Regions from separate parts of the Streptomyces sp. NBC_01428 genome, predicted to be linked through region 1. Evidence: riboswitches for the same ligand, from Rfam matches in the RefSeq annotation. Region 1 holds a riboswitch; the other holds the start of a gene.
What was found. A riboswitch is a leader RNA that binds a small molecule or an ion and turns the genes downstream of it on or off. The one in region 1 is predicted to bind cyclic di-AMP.

Region 1 (9,345 bases):
GGTCAGTTCCAGGTTCTCGCCCGCAGCGGCATCCCGGACGCTCCGGTTCCCTCCGGTGTCTTCACCGCCAGGACCTGGTTGACGCCGATGTTGTTGCGCTCGAAGGCCAGGGCGCTGGCCGCCATGTACAGCCGCCAGACCCGGGCGCGGCCGGGGCTCGTGAGGTGGACGGCGCGGGTCCAGTCGGCCTCCAGGTTGGCGACCCAGCGGCGCAGCGTGAGCGCGTAGTGCTCACGGATGGACTCCACGTCGCGCACCTCGAACCCGGCCCGCTCCAGCTGGGTCACGGTGGTGCCGACGGGCGCGAGTTCGCCGTCGGGGAAGACGTAGGCGTCGATGAACTCGTCGACGGCGTACGCCGACTCGTCGCGCCGGGGCCGCCGGCCGATCTGGTGGTTCAGAAGCCGTCCGCCGGGCCTGAGCAGGCGGTTCAGCACCTCGGCGTACTCCAGGTAGCGCTCGGCGCCCACGTGTTCGGCCATCCCGATGGAGGAGATCGCGTCGAAGGGCCCGTCGGTGACGTCCCGGTAGTCCTGCACCCGGATCTCCACCTTGTCGGTCAAGCCCTCCTCGGCGACCCGCTTGCGGGCGTAGGCGGCCTGCTCCTGGGACAGCGTCACCCCGACCACGGTCACGCCGTGCTCGCGGGCGGCGTGAATGGCCATCGAGCCCCAGCCGCAGCCGACGTCGAGGAGCCGCTGACCGGGCTTCAGGTCGAGCTTGCGGGCGATGAGTCCGAGCTTGTCGCGCTGGGCACACTCCAGGGTGCCGCCGTCCTGCCAGTAGGCGCACGAGTAGACCATCGAGGGGCCGAGGACGATCTCGTAGAAGTCGTTGCCCACGTCGTAGTGGTGGCTGATGGCGCGTCTGTCGCTGCGCTTGGTGTGCAGGTGGCGGCGTCTGCGCATCTCCTCCGCGGGCGGCGCGGGCGGCAGCGGCGGCCCGGCCAGCTTCACCAGCCCGCGCACCGCGGCACGCACCTCCGGGTCGCGCAGGGCCTCGCCGAGCCCCCGGGCGTCCTCGCCCCGTTCCCAGACCAGCCCGGACAGGTGGCCGAGGGCGGTGTAGAGGTCGCCCTCCACGCCCAGGTCGCCGGAGACCCAGGCCCGCGCGAGGCCCAGCTCGCCCGGCTTCCACAGCAGCCGGCGCAGGGCCCGGCGGTTGCGCACGACGAGTGCCGGAGCGCCGGGCGGCCCGGCCTCGGAACCGTCCCAGGCACGGATGCGCAGCGGGAGCGGAGCTCCCATCAACTGTTCGACAAGGCTCTTCAGCCGCGGCGCGGCGTCCTGCATGACGTACACCTCCGAGACAACACTCCCGAACGCTCCAACACCACGTAAACACCTACCCGCCCCTCGCGCAGTCCCCTCCTCGCGTCACGGCTTGGCAAAATACGTGTACACACCATGCTTTCTGTGCCGGTTCGCCCCGGCTGTCCGCCCGGCCGGCGGACAGCCCCCGGGAACGCCGAAGGGGCCGCCCGCACCACGGATGGCGGGCGGCCCCTTCGGGGCGTTCGGTGACCGGAGGTCGGCGGACCTCGGTCAGGAGGCCTTGGCCTTCTCCTCGGACTTGGCGGCGGACGCCGGGGCCGCGGCGGCCGGAGCCGGCTTGGCAGCCTCGTAGAACTCCTCGCGCGGCGTCTCCATGGCGCCGAGCGAGACCACCTCGCGCTTGAGGAACATGGCGAGCGTCCAGTCCGCGAAGACGCGGATCTTGCGGTTCCAGGTCGGCATGGCCAGACCGTGGTAGCCACGGTGCATGTACCAGGCGAGACGGCCCTTGAGCTTGATCTTCATCTTGCCCATGACGATCATCGCGACGCCCTTGTGGAGGCCGAGACCGGCCACCGCACCCTTGTTGGAGTGCGCGTACTCCTTCTGCGGGAAGCCCCGCATACCGGAGACCACGTTGTCGCCGAGCACCTTGGCCTGACGCAGCGCGTGCTGGGCGTTCGGCGGGCACCAGGCGTTCTCGACGCCGGCCTTGCGGGCGGCCATGTCCGGCACCTGGGCGTTGTCGCCCGCGGCCCAGATGTAGTCCGTGCCCTGCACCTGGAGGGTGGTCTGCGTGTCCACGTGACCGCGCGGGCCCAGCGGCAGACCGAAGCGGGAGAGAACGGGGTTCGGCTTGACGCCGGCCGTCCACACGATGGTGTTGGAGTCGACCTCGAGGCCGTTCTTCAGCACCACGTGACCGTCGACGCAGGAGTCCATGGAGGTGGAGAGGTAGATCTCCACACCGCGGCTCTCCAGGTGCTCCTTGCCGTACTGACCGAGCTTCGGACCGACCTCGGGGAGGATCTTGTCCGCGGCGTCGACGAGGATGAAGCGCATGTCCTCGCGGGACACGCTGCTGTAGTACTTGGCCGCGTCGCGGGCCATGTCCTCGACCTCGCCGATGGTCTCGGCGCCGGCGAATCCGCCGCCCACGAAGACGAAGGTCAGCGCCTTGCGGCGGACGTCCTCGTCCGTGGTGGAGTCAGCCTTGTCGAGCTGCTCGAGGACGTGGTTGCGCAGGCCGATGGCCTCCTCGATGCCCTTCATGCCGATGCCCTGCTCGGCGAGGCCGGGGATCGGGAAGGTGCGGGAGACCGCGCCCATCGCGATGACGAGGTAGTCGAAAGGCAGCTCGTACGCCTCGCCCACGAGGGGGGCGATCGTGGCTACCTTGCGGTCCTGGTCGATGGTGGTGACCCGGCCGGTGAGGACCTCCGCCTTCGGCAGCACGCGTCGCAGCGGGACGACGACGTGCCGAGGGGAGATGCTGCCGGCGGCGGCTTCGGGGAGGAAGGGCTGGTAGGTCATGTACGACCGGGGGTCGACGACCGTGACGGTCGCCTCTCCGTAGCGCATCTTCTTGAGAATGCGCCGAGCTGCGTACAGGCCTACGTACCCACCGCCTACTACGAGGATCCTGGGACGCTCCGTGGTGCTCATGCCATCGAGTATCCACCCGGTCATGGGGGGTCGCTCGTGCGCCCCTTCACAAGCTTGGGCAGGTGCTCTGCTACACTGCGCGGCTCGCATGATCGAGGTCATGGTCCGCGAGGGCGGCACGCGTACGGTTCGTACCCTTGTCAACACCGCGTGAGCTGCACTCCGACCCGTTCGGCCCAGTGGGCAACTCCTCTGTTTCACCGACCGGAAACGCGCCCGCAACGCGCCGTTGAACCCGCTCCGGGGGTGACCGGACCCCGCTCGGAGGCCCAACCGGCCCCTTCCACGCCCAGCAGGGGTTTTTTCCTTGTGAAGAACTTCACGAACTTTCTCGGCGCGGTGCGCCCGAGGGGCTCTCCCGACCCCCTCGGACCCGCTCATACGCTAGCCGACCTGCTCAGCCGAGGCTACTGATCGGTAGCAAAGGAGACCCAGGCCACCGCCCGGGCGACCGGCCTAGGCCACCGACCAGGCGATGCCGTCGAGGATGTCGTGCTCGCTCACGACGACCTCCCGGGCGCCGGTGCGCTCCATGATCGACAGGAGGACCAGGGCGCCCGCGCCGATCACGTCGACGCGCCCCGGATGCATGGAGGGGACGGCCGCGCGCTCGGCGTGGGTGGAGCGCAGCAGCCACTCGGTGATCTCGCGGACCCGCTCGACGGGGATCCGCGAGTGGTGGATGGCCGCGGGGTCGTAGGCGGGCAGCTCCTGGGCGATCGCCGAGACCGTGGTGACCGAGCCCGCCAGGCCGACGAGCGTGCGTGCCTCGCGCAGCGGGACGGTCTCGGCGGCGAGGTCGAGGGCCGCCTCGATGTCGGCGCGCATGGCCGCGACCTGCTCGGCGGTGGGCGGGTCGGTGACGCCGCCGTCGTACACGAGGTGCCGCTCCGTCATCCGCACGCAGCCGACGTCCACGGAGCGTGCCGCGCGCACCGTGTCGGCGCCGACCACGAACTCGGTCGAGCCGCCGCCGATGTCCACCACGAGGTACGGCTTGGCCAGGTCGTCGCTGCCCTTCAGTTCCAGGGTCGCGCCGGTGAAGGAGAACTCCGCCTCCTGGTCCCCGCTGATGACCTCGGGTTCGACGCCGAGGATGTCGAGGACGCCGCGCACGAAGTCGTCGCGGTTCTCGGCGTCCCGGGAGGCGGAGGTGGCCACGAAGCGGAGCCGCTCGGCGCCGTGCTCCTTGATGACGGCGGCGTACTCGCGGCACGCGGCGAACGTCCGCTCCAGCGCCTCCGGGGCGAGCCGTCCCGTCCGGTCGACGCCCTGGCCGAGCCGGACGATGGTCATCCGGCGGTCCAGGTCGACGAGTTCCCCGGTCTCCGGGTCCGCGTCGGCGACCAGCAGGCGGATCGAGTTCGTACCGCAGTCGATCGCGGCGACGCGGGTCACCGGCCGTCACCTTCGACGGGCTCGGCGGTCTCAGCGGCCTCCACGGGCTTCACGGCGAAGTGGCCGGTGCCGTCCTCCGTCGTCCCCGTCTGCCACCCCTCGCCGGCCGGCGCGCCGGGGACCGTCACGCACGCTCCCTTGCGCCACCACTCCGGCAGCATCGCGATGGTCTCGTCGCCGAGCGGGTTCACGCCCGGTCCCGCGGCCAGCGAGTGGGCGACGAGGACGTGCAGGCACTTGACCCGGTCCGGCATGCCGCCCGCGCTCGGGAAGCCCGCCAGGACCTCGATGGCGTCACGGCGCGCGATGTAGTCCTCGTGGGCGGCGCGGTAGGCGGCGGCCAGTTCCGGGTCGGTCGCCAGCCGGTCCGTCATCTCCTTCATGACCCCGTTGGCCTCCAGGGTCCCGATCGCGGACGCCGCCCGGGGGCACGTCAGGTAGTACGTGGTCGGGAAGGGGGTGCCGTCGGGGAGGCGGGGCGCCGTCTCCACCACGTCGGGCTGACCGCAGGGGCAGCGGTGCGCGATCGCGCGCAGCCCGCGCGGCGGCCGGCCGAGCTGCTGCTTGAAGGCCTCGACGTCGGCGTCGGTGGGCTCGGTGCGCGGGGTGGTCGGCGGTGGCGTTTCCATGCCGTGAGTCACGTGTCTTTCTGGTCAGTTCAGGGGTTCGTCACTGGTCGGCGGCGTCGGACTTGTCCACGCCGTCCCAGACGTTGGTGTACCAGGGGCGGTCGGCGGCACCCTGGCCGGCGCGGGCCTGCTTCGCCGCGTCCGGGTCGACCACGATGTAGCCGTTCTCGCCCGGCATGACGTAGTGCAGCCGCTGCCGGATCTGGTGCTCGGCGTACGCGTCGTCCTGCCAGCGGGCCTTCAGGTCACGCAGTTGCTCGACCCGCTGACGGGCCTGCTCCTGACGGTGCTCCAGGTCGGCGACCTCGGCACGCTGGGAGACGTACTGCCGCATGGGATAGGCGAGCGCGACGATCAGGGAGCACAGGACGAGAGCGAGGAGCGCGGCCCGGCCGGTGAGCCGGGAACGGCGGGCCTGCCGTTTGGTCTGGGAGCGGTAGACCCGGGCCGCCGTCTGCTCGCCGAGCAGCTTGAGCCTGGTCGAGGTGGAGAACCGGTCCCGGTCCTTCACGGCCATGAGTCCCGCCTCCCCAGTACCGGCCCACCGTGGTGCGGGCCCGTCACGTGCGTACGTCCCCGCACACGGTACGGGACCGAGTACGGGGACGTACGTACGACGCTTCCTAAGGAGCGGGTGGTGCTCAGCCCTTGAAGCGGGGGAAGGCGCTGCGGCCGGCGTACACCGCGGCGTCGTCGAGGATCTCCTCGATGCGCAGCAGCTGGTTGTACTTGGCGACGCGGTCCGAGCGAGCCGGGGCGCCGGTCTTGATCTGGCCGCAGTTCACGGCGACCGCGAGGTCGGCGATGGTGACGTCCTCGGTCTCGCCGGAGCGGTGGGACATCATGCACTTGAAGCCGTTGCGCTGGGCCAGCTCGACGGCGTCCAGCGTCTCGGTCAGCGAGCCGATCTGGTTGACCTTGACGAGCAGGGCGTTGGCGGAGCCCTCCTCGATGCCGCGGGCCAGACGCTCCGGGTTGGTGACGAAGAGGTCGTCGCCGACGATCTGGACCTTGTCGCCCAGCCGGTCGGTGATGACCTTCCAGCCGGCCCAGTCGTCCTCGTACAGCGGGTCCTCGATGGAGACGAGCGGGTACGCGGAGACGAGCTCCTCGTAGTACTCCGTCATCTCGGCGGCCGAGCGGGACTTGCCCTCGAACTCGTACTTGCCGTCCTTGTAGAACTCGGACGCGGCGACGTCGAGCGCGAGGCCGATCTGCTCACCGGGGATGTAACCGGCCTGCTTGATGGCCTCGACGATGAGGTCGAGGGCGGCGCGGTTGGACTCCAGGTTCGGGGCGAAGCCGCCCTCGTCACCGAGGCCGGTCGACAAGCCCTTGGTCTTCAGCACCTTCTTGAGCGTGTGGTAGATCTCGGCGCCCCAGCGCAGGGCCTCCGAGAACGACTCCGCGCCGATCGGGGCGATCATGAACTCCTGGATGTCCACGTTCGAGTCGGCGTGCGACCCGCCGTTCAGGATGTTCATCATCGGAACGGGCAGCAGGTGCGCGTTCGGGCCGCCCAGGTAGCGGAAGAGCGGCAGGTCGGACGCCTCGGAGGCGGCGTGCGCGACGGCGAGCGAGACGCCGAGGATCGCGTTGGCGCCGAGCGAGCCCTTGTTGTCGGTGGCGTCCAGGTCGAACATCGCCTGGTCGATCAGGCGCTGCTCGGTGGCGTCGTAGCCGACGAGCTCCGGGCCGATCTGCTCGATGACGGCGAGGACGGCCTTCTCGACACCCTTGCCCTGGTAACGGTTGGGGTCACCGTCACGGAGCTCGATGGCCTCGAAGGCACCGGTGGAGGCGCCGGACGGAACGGCGGCACGACCCGTGCTGCCGTCGTCGAGGCCGACCTCGACCTCGACCGTGGGGTTGCCTCGGGAGTCCAGGATTTCCCGGGCTACGACGACGTCGATGGACGGCACGAGCATCTCCTTCTGGGATGTGACGCGAATACGCAGGGCTTGGCTAGTCCTGCGGGACGAGCCTAACCGGCCCGGAGGGATCGGCCAGCCGATCGACCACCCCTTGGGCAGAACTCGGGGTACATATTGTTCCCGATCGGAACAAAAACGAGATGAAAAACCCCGCTCCGGCGCGTACGGGGGAACACGCGCCGGAGCGGGGAGCCCGTGGGGACGGGAACCCTCGGTGGGGATCAGGCCCGGGGACCGGGCCCGCGAGGGGCTGTCGTTCAGCCGGGCGGAGCCGCCGGGCCGGGTGGTGGTCGCCGTCCGCCGAGGGCGACCACGTCCGGCCGGTGTGCGGCCTCGCTCAGTGCAGGTGGAGCTGCTGGCCCGGGAAGATGAAGTCGGCGTCGTCCACGATGTCGTGGTTCAGCTTGAACAGCTTCTGCCAGCCGCCCTTGACGTGGTGCTTCTGGGCGATCGAGCTGAGGGTGTCACCCTTGACGACCTTGTACTCGCCGTCGCCCTTCTCGACCTTCTTGCCGGTCGGGGTGGTGACGGTCTTCTTGGCGGCCGGGCGCTCCTGCGAACGGGAGGCGGGCTGCTCGGACGTGCGGTCCTGCGAGCTGCCGGCCGACGAGGAGCCGGAGGAGGTCGACGGCGCCGCGGGGGTGGAGCTGCCACCGCTGTAGGCGGCGCTCGACAGGCCGGTGCCGCAGGTCGGCCAGGCACCCTTGCCCTGCGCGGCGAGGACCTTCTCGCCGACGGCTATCTGCTGCGACTTCGAGGCCTGGTCGGCGGTGGAGGCGTACGCGGTGCCGCCGTACGCGGCCCAGGTGGAGGACGAGAACTGCAGGCCGCCGTAGTACCCGTTGCCGGTGTTGATCGACCAGTTGCCGCCGGACTCGCACTGGGCGACGGCGTCCCACTCGGAGCCGGTCGCGGCGGAGGCGTTGCCCGCGGCCATCAGCGGCGCGGCGATGGCGACACCGGTGACACCGGCGAGCGTGGCGACCCGGGTGGCCTTGTTCGGACGGCGGTGCTTGCCCTTGCTGGAAAACAGCATCGAGAGATCCCCTCACCGACGCCTGCGAGGTGAGCTGTCGGGTTCGGGCCGGTTGAGTTGCCCGGCCGCACGTCCCCGGTCCCGTCTCGGAACCACGGCGTGCGGCTTTACCCCAAGCCGTCCCCGGGCGTCTCTCAACTCCCGGTCGCGGCACTTACCTTGGGTCCCCCGCTCCTGCCTACGGCGCTTGACGCGACGACTGTTCCCGTACGGCCGCTGGCAGGATTCGGCGTTGCGACCGTCGGGGCCCGCTGTGGCGAGCGGTCACGACCGTAAGCAGTCGATCGCCTGAATTTCAAAGACGATCAGGGCTTCTGAGACTCATGTCTCACTCGCACCAAACCGGACATTCCACGGCGAACCGTGACGTGAACTCCCGCTACTTTTCGACCGATTCGCTATCAACAGCAAGGCTCTGACCGGGCAGGATGAGGTCCGGGTCGATGCCCACGGTCTTCTCGTTGGCGGCGTACAGGTCGGCCCATCCGCCCGTGACGTCGAGGGCGTCGGCGATCTTCCAGAGGTTGTCGCCGGAGCGCACGACGTAGGTGCCGTCGCCGGCGTCACGCGCGTCGTCCGAACCGCGCGAGGCGTGCCGCCCGGCAGTGCCGTCGGTACGGCTGTCGGTCGCCGCGTCCGCCCCGTCCTCGTCGGCGCTGCCGCCGCGGTGCCGTCCGGCCGCGGTGGACGCGTCCCCGGAGGGCTCCGAAGAGGCGTCACTGCGGCCCGACTTGTCCGACTCTGATGCATCGGACGTCGACTTGTCCGACTTGTCGGAGCTGTTGGCGTCCTGTGAGCCGCCGGACTTCGTGCCGCTCTCGGTCGCCTTCGGCGAGGCGGTGTCACTCGCACCGGAGGAATCCGACGATCTGGACGATTCGGTGGAAGGGGAGGCGCTGGGCGAGGTGGACAGCCCGCTCGAACCGGAGTCGCCGGCGTCGTCCGACGCGCCGTCACCCATGCCCGTGTCGACGTCGACCCCGGCCGAGTCCTTGCTGAGGCCGGAGAGCGGTCCGCAGGTCGGCCAGGCGACGAGGCCCTGGCCGTCGAGCACCTTCTCGGCGACGGCTATCTGCTGCGAGCGGCTGGCCTGGTCGGCGCTCCGGGCGTACTCGAGACCGCCGTACCGCTCCCAGTTGTCCTGGGTGAGCTGGAGGCCGCCGTAGTACCCGTTGCCGCTGTCGGCGCTCCACGCGCCGCCGCTCTCGCACTCGGCCACCCGGTCCCAGGTGGTCCCGTCGGCCGCGCTCGCGCTCGACGCCCCGAGGAGCGGGATCGCGATGGCGGACCCGGTCACCCCTGCGGCGACGATGAGGGCCGGGGCCTGACGGGGGCGCCGGTGACGGCCGTTCCCGGAGAGCATGCGGGAGCCTTTCGCGTGACAACGGGGTGACTACGGCACCTACGGC
Region 2 (9,345 bases), 2.9 Mb from region 1:
GGGGAGCGGCCCTGGGCGAGTTGGGGCGACTACGACCGCCACCAGTTCACCCGCCAGTGCGCCGCCACCGGCACGCGCTACCCGTTCGGCCACCGGCACACGAACGCCAAGGCCGCCTTCACCGCCGCCCACCGACTGCGCAAACGGCCGGGCATGGCGCAGGCACTGCGGATCGCCGAACTGCCCCTGGAGGGACGGCATCACCGGGGTGAGGACGACGCCTGGAACATCGCCGCCCTGATCCTCCGGCTCGCCGAGCGCGACGCCTGGCCGGACACGCCTTAGGGCCCGCGACGCTATGGAGGGGGCCGTTGTCGTTCACTCCCAAGGGTTGTTTGCCGGCAAGGTCCACGCGAACGGCGTGTGAGCCGGGGCTCCCGGGGGAGAACCTGGCTCGAACACGAACGCTGTCGCCGAGGAGCCCCGGGTGTCCGATGTCGTCTTCACCGCGGATTTCGCCTCCACCCGCCAATGGGTCGCCGGCCGCTCGTGGGCCTATCCCGACGGTGGCCCGGTCAACCCGGGCGACGACAAGCTCGACCACCTCGTGACCGACCCGGCCTACTGCCGTACGGGAGTCTTCCGCGCGACCCGACGCTCCGACGGTGCGTGGGACGCGGGGCTGCTCACCACCGAGGGCAGCGAGGACGCGTTCATGGTCCGCACGGGGGACGTGCTGGAGGCCCGGATCAGGCTGCCCACGGCGCTCGGTGCGTGGCCGGCCATCTGGACGTGGCGGGACGGCGGACAGGAGATCGACGTCTTCGAGTACCACCCGGACAACCCCGACCTGCTCGAACTCTCCAACCACGTCCGGAGCGCCCATCACTACTACCGGGACGAGGCGGTCCGGCCCGGTGCCCGGGTGGACCTCGTGGTCGAGTTCGGCGCCCACCGGGTCGTGTGGTGGGTGAACGGCGTCCGCGCCTTCGCCGACCGGCGCGGGGTGGGCCGACACTGGGAGGCCTATCTCATCGTCAACCTGTCGGTGTGCGGCGGGCGTTACCACCCGCCGCCCGCTCCCGACGTCGCGGAGATGGACTTCGCGGTGGACGGCCTGCTCGTCCGCAGACCCGCGTCCGACGAGCCGGACGGCGTGGCGGTGGACGTCGGCCTGTTCGACTGAACCGGCGGGCGCACCGGCCGAAGTCGGGCCGGACAGAACGACATTGGGCCCCGGCGGGTGCATCCGCCGGGCGATCCGGCACGGAAGTACGGCATCAGTAGCGACGTCGCGTTCGTGCACGTCGCACCGACAGGTGCCGAGGGCCATGACGAATCCGCAACCGGGGCGAGAGAGTCCCGAGGCCGCGTACATCGGCCATGTGGGCAACTGCCGCACGTGTCTGCGCGAATCGGGCCGCTGCCCGCGCGCCGAGCGCCTGTGGCGGCTCTACCAGGAGTGGCGCAGCGGCTACGGCGGCCGCCCCGGCGGAGCCGAGTGAGACCGCACCGACGACCCGCCTCGAAGGCCCACGGGAGTCCCGGTCCGGTCGCCGTACCCGGTCCGGACGATGTGAGGAAGGCGTAGGTCCACCGACCGCCCGCCTCCGGTCGAGCTGGACAGGGACGACCGGGGGCGGGTTCATGCGGTGGCACGCGCCTGACCGCGACCGGCCGGAGCCCCTGATCCGGCTGCGGGACGGAAGAGGCACGTGCCCCTTCCCGGGATGGCGCCTCGCGCGGGCCCGGCGGGCGGCGGCTCCACCAAACCGTCCGCGCGTCGGCTCCGGATATCCAGTGACCGGCGGCACGATCCCTCGTCGGCCTAGGGTGGGGCGTCGAGAACGCTCCGACGGTGAAGAGGTGTCATGCGAGGCTCTGCGCGGATGTCCGCCCGCGACGGACTGCGTCCCGGGGCGGCCCGGACGCTGACGGCGCTGGTGCCGCACCGGCTCACGGGCGGGGACGCGGGTCCGGCACGGGCCGCGGTGCTGATCCTGCACGGCGGCAGGGCGGACAGTCGGGCGCCCTCCCGGCCCTGGCACGTCTCGGGGCTGCGGATGCGGCCCTTCGTGCGCGCCGTCACCCGGGCCGTGCCGGACGAGGACGTCTTCGTCGGGCAGGTGCGCTACCGCGTACGCGGCTGGAACGGAGCAGCCGCCGATCCGGTCGCCGACGTCCACCGGGCCCTCGCCGAACTCACCGATCTGGTGGGGGACGTGCCGGTGGTGCTGGTCGGTCACTCGATGGGAGGCCGCGCAGCCCTGCGCGCCGCCGCCGCGCCCCAGGTGAGGGCCGTGGTCGCCCTGGCGCCCTGGTGTCCGACGGGCGAGCCGGTGGCCCATCTGCGGGACAAGCGGGTGATCGTGCTGCACGGCGACCGGGACCGGATCACCGAGCCCGCGTCGTCCTTCGCCCTGGTGCGCCGGGCCGCGAAGGAAGGATCCTCCGCGAGCGCCGTACGGGTCGCGGGCGGTGACCACGCGATGCTGCGGCGCGCGCGGACCTGGCACGAGGCCACGGGCTCGGCGGTCGCCGGTCTGGTGTCCCGCGCCGACGGCCCGGACGAGCGGCTTCCCGCCGAGGGGCCGAACGGCGAACCCGGCGTCCTCTAGACCCGCGCCCGACCGGGCGGGAGGCGGCTTTCACCGGGCATGAACTAGGCGGAATCCAGCCGGTCCGCGGGATCCGGACCGGGGGCGAAGGAGCGACGCGAGCCGGCCGTGACGCGCGGGGCGGACCCGGGAAGCGGACCGCCCGTGGACGGATCCCAGCTGAGGATCCACTCGAAGTCGCGCTGCAGCCGCCGGGCTTCGCTCCGGACGAGCGTCGGTATGTCGCCGCGTTCGGAGATCAGTTGGGCATAGATCGGTGCATCGTGCACGTGGGGATCCTCGACTCGCTCTCAGGGCCTTCCGCGGGCCTTCCTTGCCTCGACGGTAGGGCCGCGCCGCCGACGCGGTGGTGATCCGGCCGGGTCGGCCAGAACCGGTCACGGCATGACCAACGACAGCCGACGATGTCGAACGAGCCGTCAGGGAACGCCAGTTCTTTTCGTACCTCGAACGGCCTGCTCGCGCCGACCGGAAGTCCCGGCCCACCGTGGAGATGTGATGGAGGGAGCGGGGGCGGACGCGAACTCGCGACGGGCCCGCACCGCCGAACGCGGTCTTCCCGACGGCCTGTTCGCGCACGGGGTGTGCTCCCGTGGTCGCACAGCGGGGCGATGCGACGAAGGTCACGAAAATGTATCGGACATCTGGGACGTGGATCTTCACACGGAGGTCACAACCTCGCTAGGTTGACGACCAGGCCGCCCGACTCCCTCCGGCGAACGCTCGCCGGGCGGTGCGGCCTCCGCCGAGTCCGGCCCGTCCTCGTGGCAGCCGGAGCCGGGGACCCACCGAACCTGGGGTGAATCGGCCAACTGCCTTACGGGGCAAGGGCCGTAGGGCATACCTTCCGGAACCGTCCGCCCGAACCCGACAGCTAACCCGGTAGGCGGACGACGGAAGGAGTGCCATCCCCATGGCGCCGGAACGCACCGAGCCCAGCGGCGACGAAGTCCGCCGACGGCTCGCATCCCTCTACGACCGGGCCGAGGACGACACCGGCAACTTCAACGCCACCCGCGCCCTGGCCGGCCTCTCCTCCCGGCAGGGCGACCGGCGCGCCGTGGCCCGACGGCTCACCGACCAGGGCCCGGCCGTGGAACAGCGCGGGGGTGTCGATGCCGCCCAGAGCGATCTCATGCGCCAGTGGTTCGACGGCGCGCGTTCCCGGCTGGGACCCACGGTCGCGGCCGTACTGCCCGTGGACCGGCAGCCCGACCGAGGGCGCGGGACCGCCCGGTCCGGCGGGGGCGCCGGACGCCCCATGGAGCTTCCCGCCCAAGACGTCCGCGCTGTAGCCGAGTTGACGGCTGCTCCCGTACGGGAACTGACGGCCGGCCCTGTCGCGGCGCCGGTCGCGGAACTCACCGCCCGTCCCGTCCTCGAACTGACCGCCGGCCCGGTGTCCGGGCCGACGACCGGGCGCGCCCTCGCGGTGCCGGACGGCGGCGCCCCGGCCACCGGGCCCCTTCCGGTGGTGAGCGGACCCACGCCCGCCGCCGACACGTCCTCCCCGCGGTTCCGCAAGGACCGCGCCCGGCGCAAACTGGCCGCCGCGCAGGACCTGCTGACCCGGCACAACGCGCGGCGGAGCGTGGCGGCGCCGGTCGCGTACCCGCCCCTTGCACTGCCGCCCGCGGAGACGGCCGCCCCCGCGGACCCGTACTGGCCGGCCCGGAACGCGCAGGTACCGGCCGCGACGGCCGCGTACCCGTCCGTGGCCGGTGCCGCGTGGCCGGCGGTCGAGGCCGGGTACTCGCAGGTCGAGAATGCCCCGCTGCCGGTTGCGGCCGTCGAGTACCTGCCGCCGCAGGAGATGTGGTCCGCCCCGGCCCAGCCGGTGGCCCCGGCCGTCGACGACAGCCGGTACCCGTCGTGGCCGGAACCCGTGAACCAGCCGGCGCCCGGCGCCCCCTGGTCCGCCGATCCGAACCCCGGGTACGACACCGGAAGCATCCCCGCCCTCGCGGTGCCGCCGGTCACCGGGTACGACACGGGGAGCATGGCCGCTGTCGCGGTGCCGCCGGTCGCCGAGTACGACACGGGGAGCATGGCCGCTGTCGCGGTGCCGCCGGTCGCCGGGTACGACACGGGGAGCATGGCTGCGGTCGCGGTGCCGTCGGTCGCCGGGTACGACACCCGGGCCGCCGAGGCCGTCGCGTTCGCCCGCGCCCAGGTCGGCAGACCGTGCGTGTGGGGAGCGTCCGGGCCCGGCTCGTACGACCCCTCCGGCCTGACCCAGGCCGCCTGGCGCAGCGCCGGCGTGCTGCTGCCGCGGTCGACGTCCGACCAGGCGCGGATCGGACCGGCCGTCGCCCTGGCCGGGGTCCAGCCGGGCGACCTGATCTTCTTCCACGGGGACCTGAGCCACGTGGGCCTCTACGTCGGCGACGGCATGATGGTCCACGCGCCCAGCCCCGGAGGGCGGATCACCGAGGAATCCGTCCAGCACGCAGGGCAGGCGGCGATCCACAGCGTCGTACGGCCGGTCTGAGTGACGGCGGGACCGGCGGCCACGGTGATGCCGTGGCCGCCGGTCCCGCCGACGTTCCGGGCCTCTCCGGCCCCGTCGGAGTCAGAACTCGCTGTCGATTCCCGTGACGGCGGCCGGCCCCAGCGGAGCGTCGTTCTCGGAGAGGCCGCTCTCGCGCAGCGCCCCGGAGACGAGGCGTACCGCCTCCGCCTCGGCGGTGCGCCGGTCCGCGGCCTCGACCTCCAGCCGGACCGAGAACGTGTGGTTCTCGTCCACGGTCAGCAGGCTCAGTTCCTCCGTCTCGCCCAGGTCCGTGTTCTGCGGGTCCTGGGGGCGCAGCCTGCGTTCCACGTCTGCGCGGGAGGAGTCCGAGACGCCGTGGACGAACGTCCCGGGAACGGTGATGACGTAGGTGGTCACAAGAACTCCTAGCGTGCGTGCCCCGCGGGCCTGAGTGCGGTCGGCAGTGTGATCGCCCGTATACCCCGCATTGTGACGGTCACCCGCGCGTTCTTCGCGTCGGGCGCCCTCCGCGGCGTCCTCACGGGTGTGCCGCGCGGTGTTCGGGTGGCGATACGGTCGGGCCCATGGCTGATGCTCGGTTGACCACCGCCTCGTTCCTCGTGCTCGGCGTCATCGACAAGCTCGGCGAGGCCAGCGCGTACGACGTCAAGGGTGAGGCGGCGCGCACGGTGGCGCCCTTCTGGTCCGTTCCGCACGCCCAGGTGTACGCGCAGTGCGACCGCCTCCTGGAGGCAGGCCTTCTCGCACAGGTGCGCCAGGAGAGCGGCCGCAACCGCCGGGTGCTCACGCTGACCGACGAGGGCAGGGCCGCGCTGCGGGACTGGCTGGACGACACCGCCTTCGTCCCGGTCGAGGCCCGGGAGCGCGGCATCCTCAAGCTCTGGTTCGGCGGCCGGCCGGACCTGCTCGGGCCAGTTCAGCTGGACGAGCACGTCCGGACGCTCGGCGACTACGAGGTGCTGGCGGAGAGCGTCGGGGAGCTGCTGACCCGGGGGCAGCGCGACGCTCTGGAATTCGGCATCCGGTACGAGCGCATGATGGTCGACTTCTGGCAATGGGTGCAGCGGCGGGACGAGGACGCGACAGACCGTTGACCCCGGCGCCCGGGCGGCCCTACCGTCTCGATAGTCCAAACGAGACTATCGATGGTCGGTCCGCGACCACGAGCAGGGAGTCGCCGTGCGTCGTCCGACGGGCACCACCTGGCGCCGTGCAGCCGTCATCGCCGTCTCGGCGGTGTGCGTGGGCTACGCGCCCATCGCGATGACCGAGCTGTGGCCGTACGCGCGACCCGGCGCACCGGCGTTCGGCGAGTGGATCCTCGGGCGCGTGGTCTCGCCCCGCTACGTGGCGGACGCCCTCGCCACCCGGATCGAGCCGTACCGCCACAGCCTCCTGCCGCTGATCGTGCACTCCGTCCTCGGCGGCCTCCTCATGCTCCTCGGGCCGTTGCAGGTGCTCACCGCCGTGCGGCGGCGGACCCGGCTGCACCGCGTCCTCGGGGTGGTCTTCGCCGTCACCGTTTACGCGTCGATGGCCGGCGCCGCGCTGTACCTGGCGCGGACCGCGCCCGAGGACGCGTTCAGCGGGGCCGCCTTCTGGATCGTGCTCGCCACCATCCTGGTGGGCACCGTCCTGAGCGTGACGTTCGGCGTGCTCTCCGCCGTCGCCGGCTATCCGGACCTGCACCAGCGCTGGATGCTGCTCTGCTACGGCTTCCTGCTGACGGCGCCCCTGCTGCGGTTCGAGTGGGGCGGCCTGCCCATGATCATGCCCGGCCTCTCCATGGTGGAGATCAACCGCGCGGCCACCATGCACCTCGGCTCGGTGGTCGCCTTCGGCGCCCTCATCGCCTCGCGCTCCCTGGACCGGCGCCGGAAGATCTCCGGCATGTCCCGGTCCTGGGCCCCGCTGCCCGTCCTGGCCGTCGCCCACCTCGCCGGAGCGGTCGCCCTCACCTGGATCGTCCGCGCCGGCCTGGACTTCGGAACCCCCGGACGCCGGCTGCTGCTCGCGTATCTCCTGCCGTACGCCGTCACCTACGCGGTCATGGCCTCCTGCGCCCTGCGCACCGGCCGTGAGGGCCGCCCCTGGGCCCGGGAGGAGTGGCGGCTGCACTGGACGGCCCTGTGCCTGGCACCGGTGCTGTCGGCGGCCGCCGCACCGCTCTTCGAACGGACGCTGGGCCTCGACCGGCTCACGGCCGTCTCGGCGGGAGCGGCGATCGGCTGCGGCGCGCTGGCGACCACGGCGACCCTCGTGGTCAGCCTCCGCGTCATGTACGCCCGGGAGGTCCTCAAGCGGGCCGCGCCCGCGCGCGCCACGGCGCCCCGCCTCTCGTCGCCCGTCTCCTAGCGGCAAGCGGTACGCAGGCCCGTACGCGCCCGGAACCGGCGCCGCACGCCGGTCGTACCCGACCTCGCCCCGGACCTGCCCCGTACCCGACGCCGGTCCGCCCCGGCCCGACCCCGTCCTCATCGACCCGTCCGGAAACGGAACCCCATGGCCAACGCATCAGATCTGCCCCGCCACGACGACACCGAGGAGGATCCGCGAAACCCACGGTCCGCAGCGGACCCGACGGGCGCGACCGGTGAGACGGGGGCGGAACCGGCCGTCGCCAAGTCCCCGCATCCCGCGGTCGCACGGGGCGAGGTTCCGGACAGCGCCGGGGAGAGCGCCCCCGCTTCTCCGGCCGGGGGCGGACGGCCGCTCACCGCGGGGGTGGCGATGCTGGCCACCACCGTGGCCGTGGTGAGCGTCCTCGTCGGCGGGCTCCTCATGGCCGTCGGCCTCACCGGACACGTCTTCGGCGCCTGGAGTTCGCCCGAGTCGCTCACGCCGGGACTGATCGGCGCGGCGATGCTCGGCACCGCGCCGGGACTGTTCGCCGTGAGCCGGGCCCGGGCCTGGCACGAGGTCCGCACGCTCGTCCTGCCGCTGGCGATCGTCCTCGTGGGCCTCTTCTCGGTGAGCCTGCTCGACGCCGGGCACCTCTACATCGCACGCGGCGGTTCCGTCGTGCCCGTCCTGTTCAGCCTGGGCTGGCTGTTCGTCCTCGGCGTGCTCAGTGTGTTCGCCCTCGTCGCCCTGGCGTGGCAGTACCTCGCCCCCGCCCGGCCGATCGGACCGAGTACGGCGCCCCTCCCCGGATGGTCGAAACCGGCCCTGGCCGTGCTCGGGTCGGCCTGGCTAGGCATCGGCGCGGGGCTGCTGACCCGGCCGGGCTTCTGGGGCGGATTCGTGCCCTGGGCCACCAACCGTGCGGACGCCCAGGCACTCGGCGTGTGGGCGCTCGCCCTCGGAGTCGGTGTCCTCGGTGCCCTCGCCGAGGACGACCTCACCCGCACCGGAGCCGCGTTGATCGCGCTGCCGTGCACCGCCGTCACCGTGACCGTCGTCCTCGCCTGCCGCGCCTCGGCCGTCGACTGGCACTCCGGGCCGGCCCTCTCACTGGTCTGCATGGTGGCGGGTCTGCTGTTCGCGGGCGCGAGCGGCCGCGTCCTCCTCACCAGGACCTCACCGGCGCGGCCGTAGCGGCACCCGGGGTCCGGGCCGCCGGTCCCACGACGCCGGCGCGGGTCCGTCGGGCCCGCGCCGTCACGAAGGCATGGACGCCCCGGGGACGGTCGGCGACCGGCAGTTCAGGGTCGAGCCGACCCGTACGCAAAGGGAGTTCGGGCGCCGCCGGAGCCGCGGCACGCCGTCGCCCGCGTCAGGCTAGAGTCTTCGCGTGCCGGACGCGCCGCTCGGCGTGCGCGGCGGTCGGCCCGACGGTCCGGGTGCCTCCGGCCGGCGACGGCACGGACTTCGGGCAACGACGCCCGGCAGGCGTCCCGTCGCCCCACCTCCCGGCAGCCACTGCGCCGGTGTGGAACGCACCGAGGACGCCACGTCCCCCGGAGACCGAGCGCGACGGGACGATGAGCACGACGCGCGGTGTGTCCAGGGTCTGGGCGCGGGCGCCCGACACGGAAACGGTTGCATGTTCTCACCGCTGTCCGCGGCCTCCCGGCTGCGCCCGCCCGCCCCCGCCTGGCTCTCCGATCCGAAGGTCTGGCGCACCGAGGTGCTGGCCGGTCTGGTCGTCGGGCTCGCGCTCATCCCCGAGGCGATCTCGTTCTCGATCATCGCCGGGGTCGACCCGGCCGTCGGCCTGTTCGCCTCGTTCACCATGGCCGTGACGATCTCCGTCGTCGGCGGACGCCGGGCGATGATCTCGGCGGCGACGGGCGCGGTCGCCCTGGTCATCGCTCCGCTGAACCGGGAGCACGGCTTCGGGTACCTCGTCGC

Region 2: linked by a shared signal. The riboswitch ahead of OG406_RS36520 (C40 family peptidase) and the one ahead of OG406_RS23765 (LysM peptidoglycan-binding domain-containing protein) in region 1 are both predicted to bind cyclic di-AMP.

Annotation. Positions count from the first base shown of each region.
Region 1 is NZ_CP109499.1:5,469,727-5,479,071, reverse strand. Features, by position in the region: gene OG406_RS23795 (cyclopropane-fatty-acyl-phospholipid synthase family protein) at 3-1,292, opposite strand; gene OG406_RS23790 (NAD(P)/FAD-dependent oxidoreductase) at 1,545-2,939, opposite strand; gene OG406_RS23785 (Ppx/GppA phosphatase family protein) at 3,396-4,337, opposite strand; gene OG406_RS23780 (DUF501 domain-containing protein) at 4,334-4,966, opposite strand; gene OG406_RS23775 (FtsB family cell division protein) at 5,007-5,483, opposite strand; gene eno (phosphopyruvate hydratase) at 5,608-6,894, opposite strand; gene OG406_RS23765 (LysM peptidoglycan-binding domain-containing protein) at 7,238-7,936, opposite strand; cyclic di-AMP (ydaO/yuaA leader) riboswitch at 7,941-8,132, opposite strand; gene OG406_RS23760 (transglycosylase family protein) at 8,316-9,299, opposite strand.
Region 2 is NZ_CP109499.1:8,357,898-8,367,242, forward strand. Features, by position in the region: gene OG406_RS36495 (3'-5' exonuclease) at 1-285, shown strand, start outside; gene OG406_RS36500 (beta-glucanase) at 428-1,126, shown strand; gene OG406_RS36505 (hypothetical protein) at 1,272-1,445, shown strand; gene OG406_RS36510 (alpha/beta hydrolase) at 1,812-2,558, shown strand; gene OG406_RS36515 (hypothetical protein) at 2,603-2,827, opposite strand; cyclic di-AMP (ydaO/yuaA leader) riboswitch at 3,292-3,462, shown strand; gene OG406_RS36520 (C40 family peptidase) at 3,472-5,049, shown strand; gene OG406_RS36525 (hypothetical protein) at 5,131-5,448, opposite strand; gene OG406_RS36530 (PadR family transcriptional regulator) at 5,616-6,146, shown strand; gene OG406_RS36535 (DUF2306 domain-containing protein) at 6,232-7,407, shown strand; gene OG406_RS36540 (hypothetical protein) at 7,555-8,589, shown strand; gene OG406_RS36545 (SulP family inorganic anion transporter) at 9,038-9,345, shown strand, end outside.